Rhizobium rhizoryzae: one gene and its partner. The protein of the gene in region 2 interacts with the protein of the main gene of each other region in a pairwise test. Links are inferred from orthologs where the notes say so. Each region holds a gene or a part of one and is shown on either strand. Other genes may lie near its edges.

The links.
Region 1: the proteins of rplK (region 2) and G6N80_RS16750 interact in binary tests that used the Escherichia coli proteins (3 or more experiments, as listed by UniProt). The link is inferred for Rhizobium rhizoryzae from one-to-one orthologs.

Annotation. Positions count from the first base shown.
Region 1 is NZ_CP049250.1:2,253,634-2,259,849, forward strand. What follows is about bases 1,018-3,997. They hold G6N80_RS16750 (50S ribosomal protein L11 methyltransferase), read left to right. Parts: upstream 1,018-2,053; coding sequence 2,054-2,941; downstream 2,942-3,997. Other genes in these bases: G6N80_RS16745 (SCO family protein), read left to right, coding at 1,376-1,975; G6N80_RS16755 (hypothetical protein), read right to left, coding at 2,971-3,144; G6N80_RS16760 (aminopeptidase P family protein), read left to right, coding at 3,422-3,997. In the rest of the region: G6N80_RS16740 (methyl-accepting chemotaxis protein), read right to left, coding at 1-883; more of G6N80_RS16760, read left to right, coding at 3,998-5,251; G6N80_RS16765 (AzlD family protein), read right to left, coding at 5,258-5,566; G6N80_RS16770 (AzlC family ABC transporter permease), read right to left, coding at 5,563-6,216. UniProt on the Escherichia coli protein: Methylates ribosomal protein L11.
Region 2 is NZ_CP049250.1:2,887,679-2,893,655, forward strand. The notes cover bases 342-3,082. They hold rplK (50S ribosomal protein L11), read right to left. Parts: upstream 2,058-3,082; coding sequence 1,626-2,057; downstream 342-1,625. Other genes in these bases: rplJ (50S ribosomal protein L10), read right to left, coding at 342-579; rplA (50S ribosomal protein L1), read right to left, coding at 928-1,623; nusG (transcription termination/antitermination protein NusG), read right to left, coding at 2,201-2,731; secE (preprotein translocase subunit SecE), read right to left, coding at 2,748-2,948. In the rest of the region: more of rplJ, read right to left, coding at 61-341; G6N80_RS19840 (glycosyltransferase), read right to left, coding at 3,421-4,191; tuf (elongation factor Tu), read right to left, coding at 4,438-5,613. UniProt on the Escherichia coli protein: Forms part of the ribosomal stalk which helps the ribosome interact with GTP-bound translation factors.

The DNA of each region.
Region 1 (6,216 bases), 630 kb from region 2 along the record:
GAATGGTTTCGGCATCAGCCTGTTGTGCGGCAATTCGCTCACGGGTTTCGCGATCGGTGCGAGCGCTCGTTTCGGCGGCCTCCTGCTCGAGATTGCGTTTCTCAAGAGCCGCGCGTCTGAAGCGCTCCGTGCTGCGTGCCATGGAGGCGATTTCGTCCTTGCCCTCGGTGCCGGAGACTGGCGTCGAGCAGTCGCCATCGGCAATGCGCTGCATACTGGACGACAGGTTTGCCAGGCTTCTGCGAATGGCCCCGGTGTGTAGCAACTGCAGGAATGCGACCGTGACGAATGCAAGTGCGGCCACCATCAGTTGGAAGTAGAAGATGTTGTCCGACAGGGTCTGCACTTCGGCCATGCGAGCATTGGCCAACTGGTCGCCTTCCGTGGAAAGCGAATCCAGAATTTTGGTGACATGGTCGCCGGTCTCGTCGATGAGATCGTCAATCTTTCCAAAAGCATCTGCGTCGGCGCGCGACTCTATCAAGGCTGGCAGGTCGCGGCCAATCAGGCTTGTAAGCTTTGCGACATCAGGGGCGTAATCGCGCGCAATGTCCTGCTTCCCGACGGTCGCCGCAAAGCCCGTGACAACAGGCGCCGCTGCGGCAAGCTCGGCAGTCGTCTTCCTGATTGTTTCGGTGCGTTCCGGCTGCATTTTGCCTTCTTCGCGGTCAATGATGGAGTCCATCGCCGTCAGGGCAAGTTCCAGCGAAGCGGAACGAAGATCCGCAATCGTGGCCACAACCTTGCGGACCTCGGCCGCACTGTGCAAATTCTGCTCAACCTGGTGCTTCTGATACCATCCGGCCGCCAGCATTGATGCCATGCCCAGGAGGGCGGCAAAGCCAAGGGTCAGCAGCCGCTGATTGACAGTCATCGAAAACATGCCTGCATTCTTCGCCATAGGGGACCGCATTTTGTTTGAGAGCCAAGGTGGCTTTGAAGGACAAATCTGGTATAACTAACGAATGCTAACTTTCACGCGTGCGGCAGTTCTGCGACTACCCCTCCGCGAGTTAGAGAATGAGCAATAACACGTTAAGCATTCGCTAATCACGTTCCACTGAAAATGAGTGGCAAAGACTGTGGTATGTGGCCGGATAGACCTGAAATATACTCACGTTCACTGTATCGTCGCAGTTTGACTGCGTTGATTTTGCTTGTGTTTACGGCTGCGCTGGGTCTGGGCTTTGCGGGCTGGATTGCCAACGGCTCCGCGCTGTTTCTGGCGATGTCGGAAAGTCTCGCGGCTTGGTGCATGTAAGCACATCTGCGTGAGGCATATGCGCGCGCTCAGGCTCCACATGCTTCAAACAATTGCAGTTCCACCCACAAGGTTCTAAACGCATATCTGGTTTTGGAATGCGAGGATCAATCGTTGAGAACTGTGCGGATCGTCCTTTGGGTTGCTGTCGCTGTCATGGCGGGCATTCTTGGCTGGCTCACCTACGACGTGACCCGCTCGAAACAGCAGATCACCGAGGGGCCGTTTGGCGTGCCGTTTCAGTTGGTGGCGCAGAATGGCCAGCCGATCACCGAGAAGGCATTCCAGCAAAAGCCGACAGCACTCTTTTTCGGATTTACGCATTGTCCGGAGGTCTGTCCCACAACCTTGTTCGAGCTGAATGGCTGGCTGCACAAGGTTGATCCGAAGGGTGACAAGATCAACGCCTATTTCGTCACGGTCGATCCCGAGCGCGATCCGCCTGCGCTGCTGAAAGACTATATCTCAAATGTCACCGACCGTGTTGTGGGCATTTCCGGTGACCCCAGCAAGGTTGCCGAGGTCATCAAGGGTTTCCGCGTCTATGCGCGCAAGGTGCCGGTAGACGAGAAGCAACCGGACGGCGAATACACGATGGACCATACGGCGTCCGTTTTCCTGCTCAACAATGGCGGGCGGTTCTCCGGAACGATTGCTTACGGAGAGAACCCTGACACGGCGATAAAAAAGCTGGAAAATCTCATCAAGGGCTAAGGGATCTGCGGCTTGCCGCTGCGGGGGCTTTCGTGCCATTGGTTCCGCTTGATTTGTCCGGGTCAGAAAGAGCTTTCCGTGAGTGAACTTCGTCTTTTCGTTACCGTCACCGAGCGGGAATCCGAGGATATCCTTGAACTGCTTTCGCTGTGCTTCGGCGAAGAGGATTACGCCATCGGCACGACCGAGATCGACGAAAAGGCAGACCGCTGGGAAGCATCGATCTACATGATGCTGGCCGATGAGGACGAGGTACGCGCACGTTTTGCGGAGACGATCGCGGAGGGTTATCCCACGCTTGAAATCGAGCGCGAAGTGCTGCCGGATATCGACTGGATTGCCAAGTCGCTCGAGGGACTGAAGCCTGTGCGGGCGGGCCGCTTTCTTGTTCATGGCTCCCATGATCGCGACAAGGTGCGATCCGGCGATCTGGCCATCGAAATCGATGCGGGCCAGGCTTTCGGCACCGGCCATCACGGCACGACTGCTGGCTGCCTCGAGGTTATTGAAAGCGTGGTTCGCGCTCATCCGCCGCGCAACGCGCTGGATCTGGGAACCGGTAGCGGCGTGCTGGCAATCGCCGTATACAAGCTGCGCAAGATTCCGGTACTCGCAACCGACATCGATCCAATTGCAACGCGTGTCGCGCGCGAAAATGCCAAGCTGAACGGGATTTCGGCAGGCATGAGTTTCGAGACGGCGCCGGGCTTCTATTCCGCAGCGTTCCGTAGACACGGACCGTTCGACCTCATCATCGCGAACATTCTCGCCAGACCGTTGATCAAGATGGCACCGCAGTTGGTGACACATCTGTCGCCGGGTGGAGATGTCATTCTCTCCGGCATCCTTGCATCACAGCGCTGGAAGGTCATCGCCGCCTACAGCGGTGCCGGTCTCGCCCATGTGAAGACGATCTGGCGTAATGGCTGGGTGACCATCCATCTGCGCCACGAGGCGCGGAGCTAGCGCCTCGCATATTCAAGTCTATGTCGGCTTCAGAGCGGGAAGTTGGAAGCACCTTCGCGGCGAAGCTCTTCGCGCGACTTGCCCAGTGCCGCGAGGCTCGTATCGTCCAGCCGCAAGAGGGCGCTGTTGACGTAGCGGCGGGCTTGACGCTCGCGGGCTTCCACGATCCGGTTGAAAGCATTGTGCAGGAATGAATTTGCCATTGTCTAGCCTCCTAGGCTGGTGGGCGCCGCTGCGCCCTTCGATGGCTTTAATGTAGGCGATCGATGCGCCGAGCGTTAGGTGCACTGCAACATGAGTGGATTGCGCCTGTTGCATATGTCGAACTGCTACCAAACATGGCGCGGTGGTTTTCGTGATCCTGACATTTCCTCTTGAGGGGGCTGCGAACGGATGCAAATGTCGGGATCGAACCACTCGGGTTGGAATCGCGCTTCAGGCGGACTTCCAATCGCAGGCGCTCAACTGAAAGACATGCCCATGTTCCAGTCCTTTGAAACCACGTCCTCCCCGCAAACAGGTCCGGCGCGCGTTGCCGCGCTTCGCGAGCGTTTCGATGCTCTTGGTATCGATGGCTTTCTGGTGCCGCGTGCCGACGAGTTTCAGGGCGAATATGTTCCGGCATGCGCTGAGCGGCTTGCCTGGCTCACCGGCTTTACGGGATCCGCTGGTGTCGCTCTCATTCTCCGGGACAAGGCAGTCGTCTTTGTTGATGGTCGCTACACGACACAGCTCGCGCAGCAGGTGCATCCCGATACATTCACTGCTGGTGATCTTGTTGCGAAGCCACCGCATCTCTGGCTCGCCGACCATGGCTCAAAAGGACTGCGGCTCGGCATCGATCCGTGGCTGCATGGCGGCAGCGACGCCAAGCGGTTGGAAAAGGCGCTGGACGAGTGCGGTGGCTCGCTGATCCTCGTGAATACCAATCCTGTCGATGCAATCTGGGCTGATCGCCCGGCAGAGCCTCAGGGTACCGTCAGCGTTCAGCAGGAAAGCCATGCGGGCAAGCCTGCAACTGACAAGATTTCAGAGATTGCTGCCTGGGTGAAAGAGAAGGGAGCCTCTGCTGTTCTGATCGGTGATCCTTCGTCCGTGGCCTGGATCTTCAACGTGCGGGGCCAGGATGTGCCGCACACGCCGCATCCGCTGGCGCGGGCGGTCATCACGGCAGACGGCAAGGCCGAGATCTTTATCGATGCATCAAAGCTCGTCGGTGAAGCAAAAAGCCATGTCGAAACCTTGGCGTCAGTCCATGCTCCGGCATCGGTTGTCGAGCGCGTGACAGCGTATGGCGCCAATGGCGGCAAAATACTGATCGACCCGGAAGCGACGCCATTTGCGTTGAAGCGGGCCATCGAGGCAGCAGGCGGTATCGCACTCGAAGTGATCGATCCGGCGCGTCTGCCGCGCGCGGTCAAGAACGCAGTCGAACTGCGCGGATCGGCGGAAGCTCATGTTCAGGATGGCGCTGCCATGGTGCGCTTCCTGCATTGGCTCGATAGCCAGCAGCCGGGAAGCATGACGGAGATCGATGTCGTGACGCGGCTGGAAGGGTTCCGCGCCAGCGTCGGGCAGGATTTCCAGAACCCGCTGAAGGATATTTCGTTCGATACGATTTCCGGGGCGGGACCAAACGGCGCGATCATTCACTATCGGGTGACAACGGAAACCAACCGCAAGCTTTCGTCCGGTGAGCTTTTCCTCATCGATTCCGGGGCGCAGTACGTCAACGGCACGACCGATATTACCCGCACGGTTGCGATCGGCGCGGTGCCGGAAGAACAGAAACGCTTCTTCACGCTGGTGCTGAAGGGCATGATCGGAATTTCGACCGCACGCTTCCCGAAGGGTACGCGCGGCTGTGATCTGGACCCGCTGGCACGTATTGCTCTCTGGAAGGCTGGCGCGGATTATGGCCATGGCACAGGCCACGGTGTCGGCTCTTATCTCTCCGTGCATGAAGGGCCGCAACGCATTGCACGGCTCTCTACACAGGAGTTCCTGCCGGGCATGATCCTCTCCAACGAACCCGGATACTATCGTCCGGGAGCTTTCGGTATTCGTATCGAAAACCTGATCTATGTCAGCGAACCGGAGACGATCAAAGGCGGTGACATCCCCATGATGCGCTTCGAGACCCTGACTTGGTGCCCCATCGACCGGCGTCTGGTTCTGCCGGATCTCCTGACCTCCGAAGAGCGCGACTGGCTGAATGCCTACCACGCGACAGTGTTCGAGAAGTTGTCGCCGCTGATTTCCGAGGCGCATGTGCTTGATTGGCTGAAGCAGGCAACTCAACCAATCTGAGACTTCTCAGGTCATCACGAAATGCCGCAACACCATGGCAGCTCCCCATCCGGCCAGGATGAGGGGGATGCCGTTGTGGCGCAGGCCGACCAGCAGCGCGACGATCATTGCGATCTTGAGTTCAATTCCGCCATCGAAGAAGGCGGGCGCAACAAGCGTCGTCAAAACCGCTGCCGGTACGGCGTTCAACGCTGTCTCCAGCCGTGGAGGCAGGTTTTTCACATTGCTCAGCAGCCAGAAGCCCCCGATCCGTGTGAGATAGGTCGCGATGCCTGCGGCGAGGATGATGAGGGCGGTTCTGAGATCGAGGCTCATGGCTTTGCGCCTTCATCTTTTGCAGAGGACTGCGGTTTGTGCAGCATCAGCGCTGCGATAATGCCAGCCACGGCCCCGATGCTGACATGCCATGGGGAGCCGACCGTGTGCATTCCGATGATCGAGGCTGCAGCACTGACGGGAACGACAGCGCCGAAGAGCGGGCGTTTGCGAAACCCCATCACCAGGCCAAGAAAATAGATCGGCAACAATGCATCGAAGGCCCAGGCTTTCGGGTTGCCGATCAACTGCCCGAACACTGCACCAAGTGCTGAACTTCCCACCCAGACGACGTAGATGATGAAGGCTGCGCCGAAGTACCACGCGGTTTCCAGCTTGCCGACGCGGTCCACACGCTTGGCGGCTTCGGCAAATTGCGGGTCCGTGAGGAAGAAGAAGGCCGCAGCTTTCTGAAGGGGACCAAAGTCCTTGACCAACGGCGTCATGGCCGCCGAATACAGGATGTGACGGAAATTGACCGCGAAGACGGAAAGCACGATCAGCCACGCAGGCACATGGCTGCCGAACATCTGCACACCGACCAATTGGCTCGCGCCGCCGAATATGATGCCGCTCATCAATGTCGCTTCAAGCGGACTGACGCCGCCGTCTACCGCAATTGCGCCAAACAGCAATCCGAAGGGGGTCGT
Region 2 (5,977 bases):
TTTCTTAAGTCCTTTTGTGTTCGGTTCGAACTGGTTTGTTTGTTACAGCGAAAAACCGCCTCAAGCGGCTTCGTCCTTCTTTGCGTAGGCCGCAAAAACGCGGGCGAGCTGTGCTGCCGGTGCCTGAACAACACCTGCAATGCGAGTAGCCGGGGTCTGAATCATACCCAGCAGCTTTGCACGCAGTTCGTCCAGCGAAGGCAGGGTCGCAAGCGACTTGACGCCTTCCGCGTTAAGCGTGGTCGAGCCCATGGCGCCACCCAGAACAACGAGCTTGTCGTTGGTCTTGGCGAAATCCATGACGACCTTCGGAGCCGTAATCGGGTCGGCGCTGTATGCGATCAGCGTCTGGCCCTTGAAGAGATCTACCATCCCTTCGGACTCCGTGCCCTGAAGAGCGATCTTGGCCAGACGGTTCTTCGCGACTTTGACGGTGCCGCCAGCTGCGCGCATCTTCGAACGAAAGTCGTTCATTTGCGCAACTGTAACACCAGCATAGTGGGCCACGACAACCGAACCAGAAGCCTTGAAGACTTCGTTCAGCTCCGTGACGAATTCGCGTTTTTCCGCTCTTTCCACTGTCTGTCTCCAGTTGACAGGACCGATCAAAGGATCGGGACCTGCCGGGTTGCCTTTGCCACTTGGGACCTTATTGCAAGATCCCGAGCAGCGCTCGAGGATCCTGTCCCCCCGCACGTAACCGGTATGGTTACGGCACAAGGCACATCAGGTTCGAACCGGAACCCTCAGGGGCGCATCGCGCGCGCCTGTCGATAATCCAGATCTTACCCGTCTCATGCAGGTCAAACGATTAAGGTCGAAACCACCCGCAATCTCGGACAGGAATTCCGGGTTTCCCCGGATTTTCCGGGCCCGGAGGCCCGAAAATTCTTTGCGACGGTCAGCAACAAGCCGACCATCTTAAAATCAAGCGAGAACCGTCGAAGGCTCTACGCGCACGCCCGGACCCATGGTCGAGGACAGTGCAACACGCTTTACGTAGTTGCCCTTGGCGCCGGCCGGCTTTGCCTTGACGACGGCATCAGCGAACGCCTTGATGTTTTCTTCCAGAGCCTTGGCGTCGAAGGAAGCCTTGCCGATACCGGCATGGATGATACCAGCCTTCTCGACGCGGAACTCGACTGCGCCACCCTTGGAGGCCTTGACTGCGCCTGCGACGTCCATGGTTACCGTACCGACCTTCGGGTTCGGCATCATGCCACGCGGGCCGAGAACCTTACCGAGACGGCCAACGAGCGGCATCATGTCCGGCGTTGCAATGCAGCGATCGAAATCGATCTTGCCGCCCTGAACGATCTCGACGAGATCTTCAGCGCCAACAACGTCCGCACCGGCTGCCTTGGCTTCATCAGCCTTGGCGCCACGAGCGAAAACCGCAACGCGAACATCGCGACCAGTGCCGTTCGGCAGATTGACAACACCGCGAACCATCTGGTCAGCGTGACGTGGGTCAACACCAAGGTTCATGGCAATTTCGATTGTCTCGTCGAACTTTGCAGTTGCACGGTCCTTGACGAGAGAGATTGCGTCGGTGAGGGCGATCAACTTGGTAGGATCGATACCTTCGCGAACCTTCTGAATGCGCTTTGCTACCTTAGCCATGATCAAGCCACCACTTCCAGGCCCATGGAGCGGGCAGAGCCCTCAACCATCAGCATTGCGCCTTCAACGTCAGCCGCGTTGAGATCCTTCATCTTGGCTTCAGCGATCGCGCGGACCTGAGCCTTGGTGATGGTACCGGCCTTCGCACCCTTACCAGGCGTCTTGGAACCGGATTGGATCTTTGCCTCCTTCTTCAGCCAGTACGTAACCGGCGGCTGCTTCATAGCGAAGGTGAAGGACTTGTCCTGGTAATAGGTGATGACGACCGGGATCGGCATACCCTTTTCCATTTCCTGCGTAGCGGCATTGAATGCCTTGCAGAATTCCATGATGTTGATGCCGCGCTGACCAAGTGCCGGGCCGATTGGCGGAGACGGGTTTGCCGATCCTGCCTTGACCTGGAGCTTGAGCTGGCCTGCTACTTTCTTAGCCATTTCTCTGCCTTTCCAATTGAACCGGTTACCCGGCCCTCAATGCCAACATGCGAATGCTGGCGGCTGCGGTTGCGTGGTCAGGAACTTGTCGCCCGGCTAAGGCGCCTCCTCCCACGCGCATGGGGAGAACCTCCCCTTCTCGATCAGACCTTTTCGACCTGACCGTATTCCAACTCGACGGGCGTCGCACGACCGAAGATGGAAACCTCCACCTTGAGGCGAGACCGCTCTTCGTCGACATCCTGAACGATACCGTTGAACGAGGCGAACGGACCATCAGAAACACGAACCTGCTCACCAATCTCGTAGGAGATGGACGACTTTGGCCGCTCAACACCTTCTTGGACCTGACCAAGGATACGGTCTGCTTCATGGTCCGGAATCGGAACCGGCTTATTATCCGATCCGAGGAAACCCGTCACCTTAGGAGTGTTCTTGATCAGGTGATAAGCTTCGTCCGTCAGGTTGGCGCGGACAAGCACATAACCCGGAAAGAACTTCCGCTCGCTATCGACCTTGCGACCGCGACGAACCTCAACGACCTTCTCTGTCGGCACCAGGATCTTTTCGAAAAGATGCTCAAGCCCCTTCTGGCGAGCCTTCTCCTCGATCGATTCCGCAACCTTCTTCTCAAAATTCGAATAAGCGTGGACGATGTACCAACGTGCCGCCATCTTCATCTCCACTCAATCAAGCGCCGATAGACAGCACGAGGCCAATAAGCCAACCAATCAATTGGTCTGCCGCAAAAAAGAACAGGGCAGCAAATATGACCATGACAAGGACCATTGCCGTGGAGATCATCGTCTCACGACGCGACGGCCATGTAACCTTTGCCGTTTCAGCCCGCACCTGCTGGAGAAACGTAAATGGATTTGTTTTGGATGCCATGTCTGCCCACGCAATTACGGCGCGTAAAGCTGATACTATTCAGCCCCACGCACCGCGTGTCTGTTTGAACCCTACATAAACACCGTCTTTCCATCTGACAAGTGGAAAAACAGCATCCGATTAATGCCTTTGTAACGAAACTCCCGATCCGCCTGCTGAATGATTGCGCGCCGATCAAGGGAGTGGCAGGGGCAGAGGGGCTCGAACCCCCGACCTGCGGTTTTGGAGACCGCCGCTCTACCAACTGAGCTATACCCCTATTCCCGTTCTTCAAGGTTGCCCTTGAAAAGCATGGCGCTCCTTTAAGACGACTGATTGGACTTGGCAAGTGGGTTTGTGATTTTCCTCACAAATTCCGGTTTTCTCGTCGAGATAATTCCTGGAGGGCACAGCATGTATGCGTCGTGTTGATCCAGTTTTGCCGTGGAGGCCTTGGACGCGGTCGCTCAAGGCTCAAGGACCCTGATTGGGGTTACTTGAGGCGCTGTTTGCGTCGCAAATGGTCGACTCGACGAGTGATCGAATTTTTCCATTTTCGCATTGTACGCATTGAAAAAAAGCGATTCGCTTTTCCCAAAAGGGTGAGAAAGCTCTTCTGCTCGACAGGTGTGTAGTTACTGCGCTCCCAACCGAGGTGGTCAACGCCCGCGTCGACCAGCCACCCCATGATTCGGCCCTGATTCTTGTAGTGAAGACTAAGAGCCGATTCGCTATTGAACGCCGCATAGCCGCCCGGCAGAAGCTTGTAGTCGGACAATCGCTTTACCGTAGGATTGAAAGTAAAGCTGAACCAAACGTGATGAGCCAGTGGGCCGACTTTTCGGTGCGCTGCCGGTTGTCCGAAAATAGGCAGGCGTCGAATGTTCGCAGGCATGTCCTTATCGGACCTGAGAGAAACGAGAAGCAGGTCGTCATCCGCCTTCAGAACATCCAGGGCCTGCCGTACCACGCCGGGCTTGGGAAACTCCCAATCGTCTTCAAGATGGAGAATGTAAGGTGTCGTCACACAAGCATAGGCTTTGTCAATCGATCGGTGCTGGCCGATGTTATTGCCGTTCACAATAAACCTGAGAGGCTGCCCGGGATAACGAGCGGCTATTTTCTCGACCTCAACCTGGTCCGAATCTTCAATGACGATGAACTCATGAAGCGGATAGTCGTTTGAAGCAAAAAAGCTATCGAGGGTCTTCACGAGCAAGTCATGCCGACGACAACTCGTCAAAACCACAGTCAAATCCGACATACGCTTCCCCATCATCCTCACTGGCCGCGCCTTCGCGTAGGATGAGCTTCGGATACTGTCAATTGAATATTGCCAAAGGCGCTGCAAGGTAGTGTCAGAGCGCTCAACTGGGCCAATCGTGCGACTGCAATCATCCAAGCGGCCTAGGATATCCGCCTTCAAACGAAAAAACCGGGCGACCGTTTCAGGCCACCCGGTTTTTCAATTGATCATGGTGAGGAGATCAAGTCCCCCCACCTTGTCTGATTACTCGATGATCGAGGCGACGATGCCGGCGCCGACGGTACGGCCACCTTCGCGGATCGCGAAGCGCAGCTTTTCTTCCATCGCGATCGGAACGATCAGCTCAACGTCAACGGTTACGTTGTCGCCAGGCATAACCATTTCCGTGCCTTCCGGAAGCGTGACGATGCCAGTCACGTCCGTCGTGCGGAAGTAGAACTGCGGACGGTAGTTCGTGAAGAACGGCGTATGACGGCCGCCTTCTTCCTTCGTCAGGATGTAGGCTTCTGCCTTGAACTTCTTGTGCGGCTTGACAGAGCCAGGCTTGCACAGGATCTGACCGCGCTCAACGCCGTCACGGTTCACGCCACGCAGAAGAGCACCGATGTTGTCGCCGGCCTGACCCTGGTCGAGCAGCTTGCGGAACATTTCAACGCCCGTGCAGGTCGTCTTCGTCGTTGCACGAATGCCAACGATTTCGATTTCTTCACCGACCTTCACGATACCACGCTCAACGCGGCCCGTCACAACCGTACCACGGCCAGAGATCGAGAACACGTCTTCGATCGGCATCAGGAACGGCTGGTCGATCGGACGCTCTGGCGTCGGGATGTAGGCGTCAACCTGAGCCATCAGCTCGCGGATCGCGTCTTCACCGATCGTCTTGTTCGAATCTTCCAGAGCAGCAAGAGCAGAGCCCTTGACGATCGGAATGTCATCGCCCGGGAAGTCGTAGGACGACAGAAGTTCACGAACTTCAAGCTCTACGAGTTCCAGAAGTTCAGCGTCGTCAACCTGGTCGACCTTGTTCAGGAACACAACGATCGCAGGAACGCCAACCTGGCGAGCCAGAAGGATGTGCTCGCGCGTCTGCGGCATCGGGCCGTCAGCGGCGGAGCAAACCAGGATCGCGCCGTCCATCTGCGCTGCACCCGTGATCATGTTCTTGACGTAGTCGGCGTGGCCGGGGCAGTCAACGTGGGCGTAGTGACGGTTCGCCGTCTCATACTCAACGTGAGCCGTCGAAATCGTGATACCACGCGCCTTCTCTTCCGGAGCAGCGTCGATCTGGTCGTACGCCTTGAACTCGCCGAAGTACTTCGTGATCGCTGCCGTCAGAGACGTCTTGCCATGGTCAACGTGGCCAATCGTGCCGATGTTCACATGCGGCTTGGTACGCTCAAACTTGCTCTTTGCCATTGATGCTTCCTGTGATCAAAAAGAATGGTTCATCCGCGCGTGCGGATTTGGTGACGCCGTTTAAGGCTTTCCAGTTCAATGCGCAAGATAATTATTGCAAAGGTCCCGGAGGTATCCACGCGCAACAGCCAGACGCTATCAACTGAATGTTTCTTGGTAGAATTTGGAGCGGGTAGCGGGAATCGAACCCGCGTATTCAGCTTGGAAGGCTGCTGCTCTACCATTGAGCTATACCCGCGGGCTTGTTCGGTCAAAGATCAGAATGGTGGAGGGAGTTGGATTTGAACCAACGTAGGCTGAGCCAACGGATTTACAGTCCGTCCCCTTTAACCACTCGGGCATCCCTCCAGTATTCTGTCTGGAC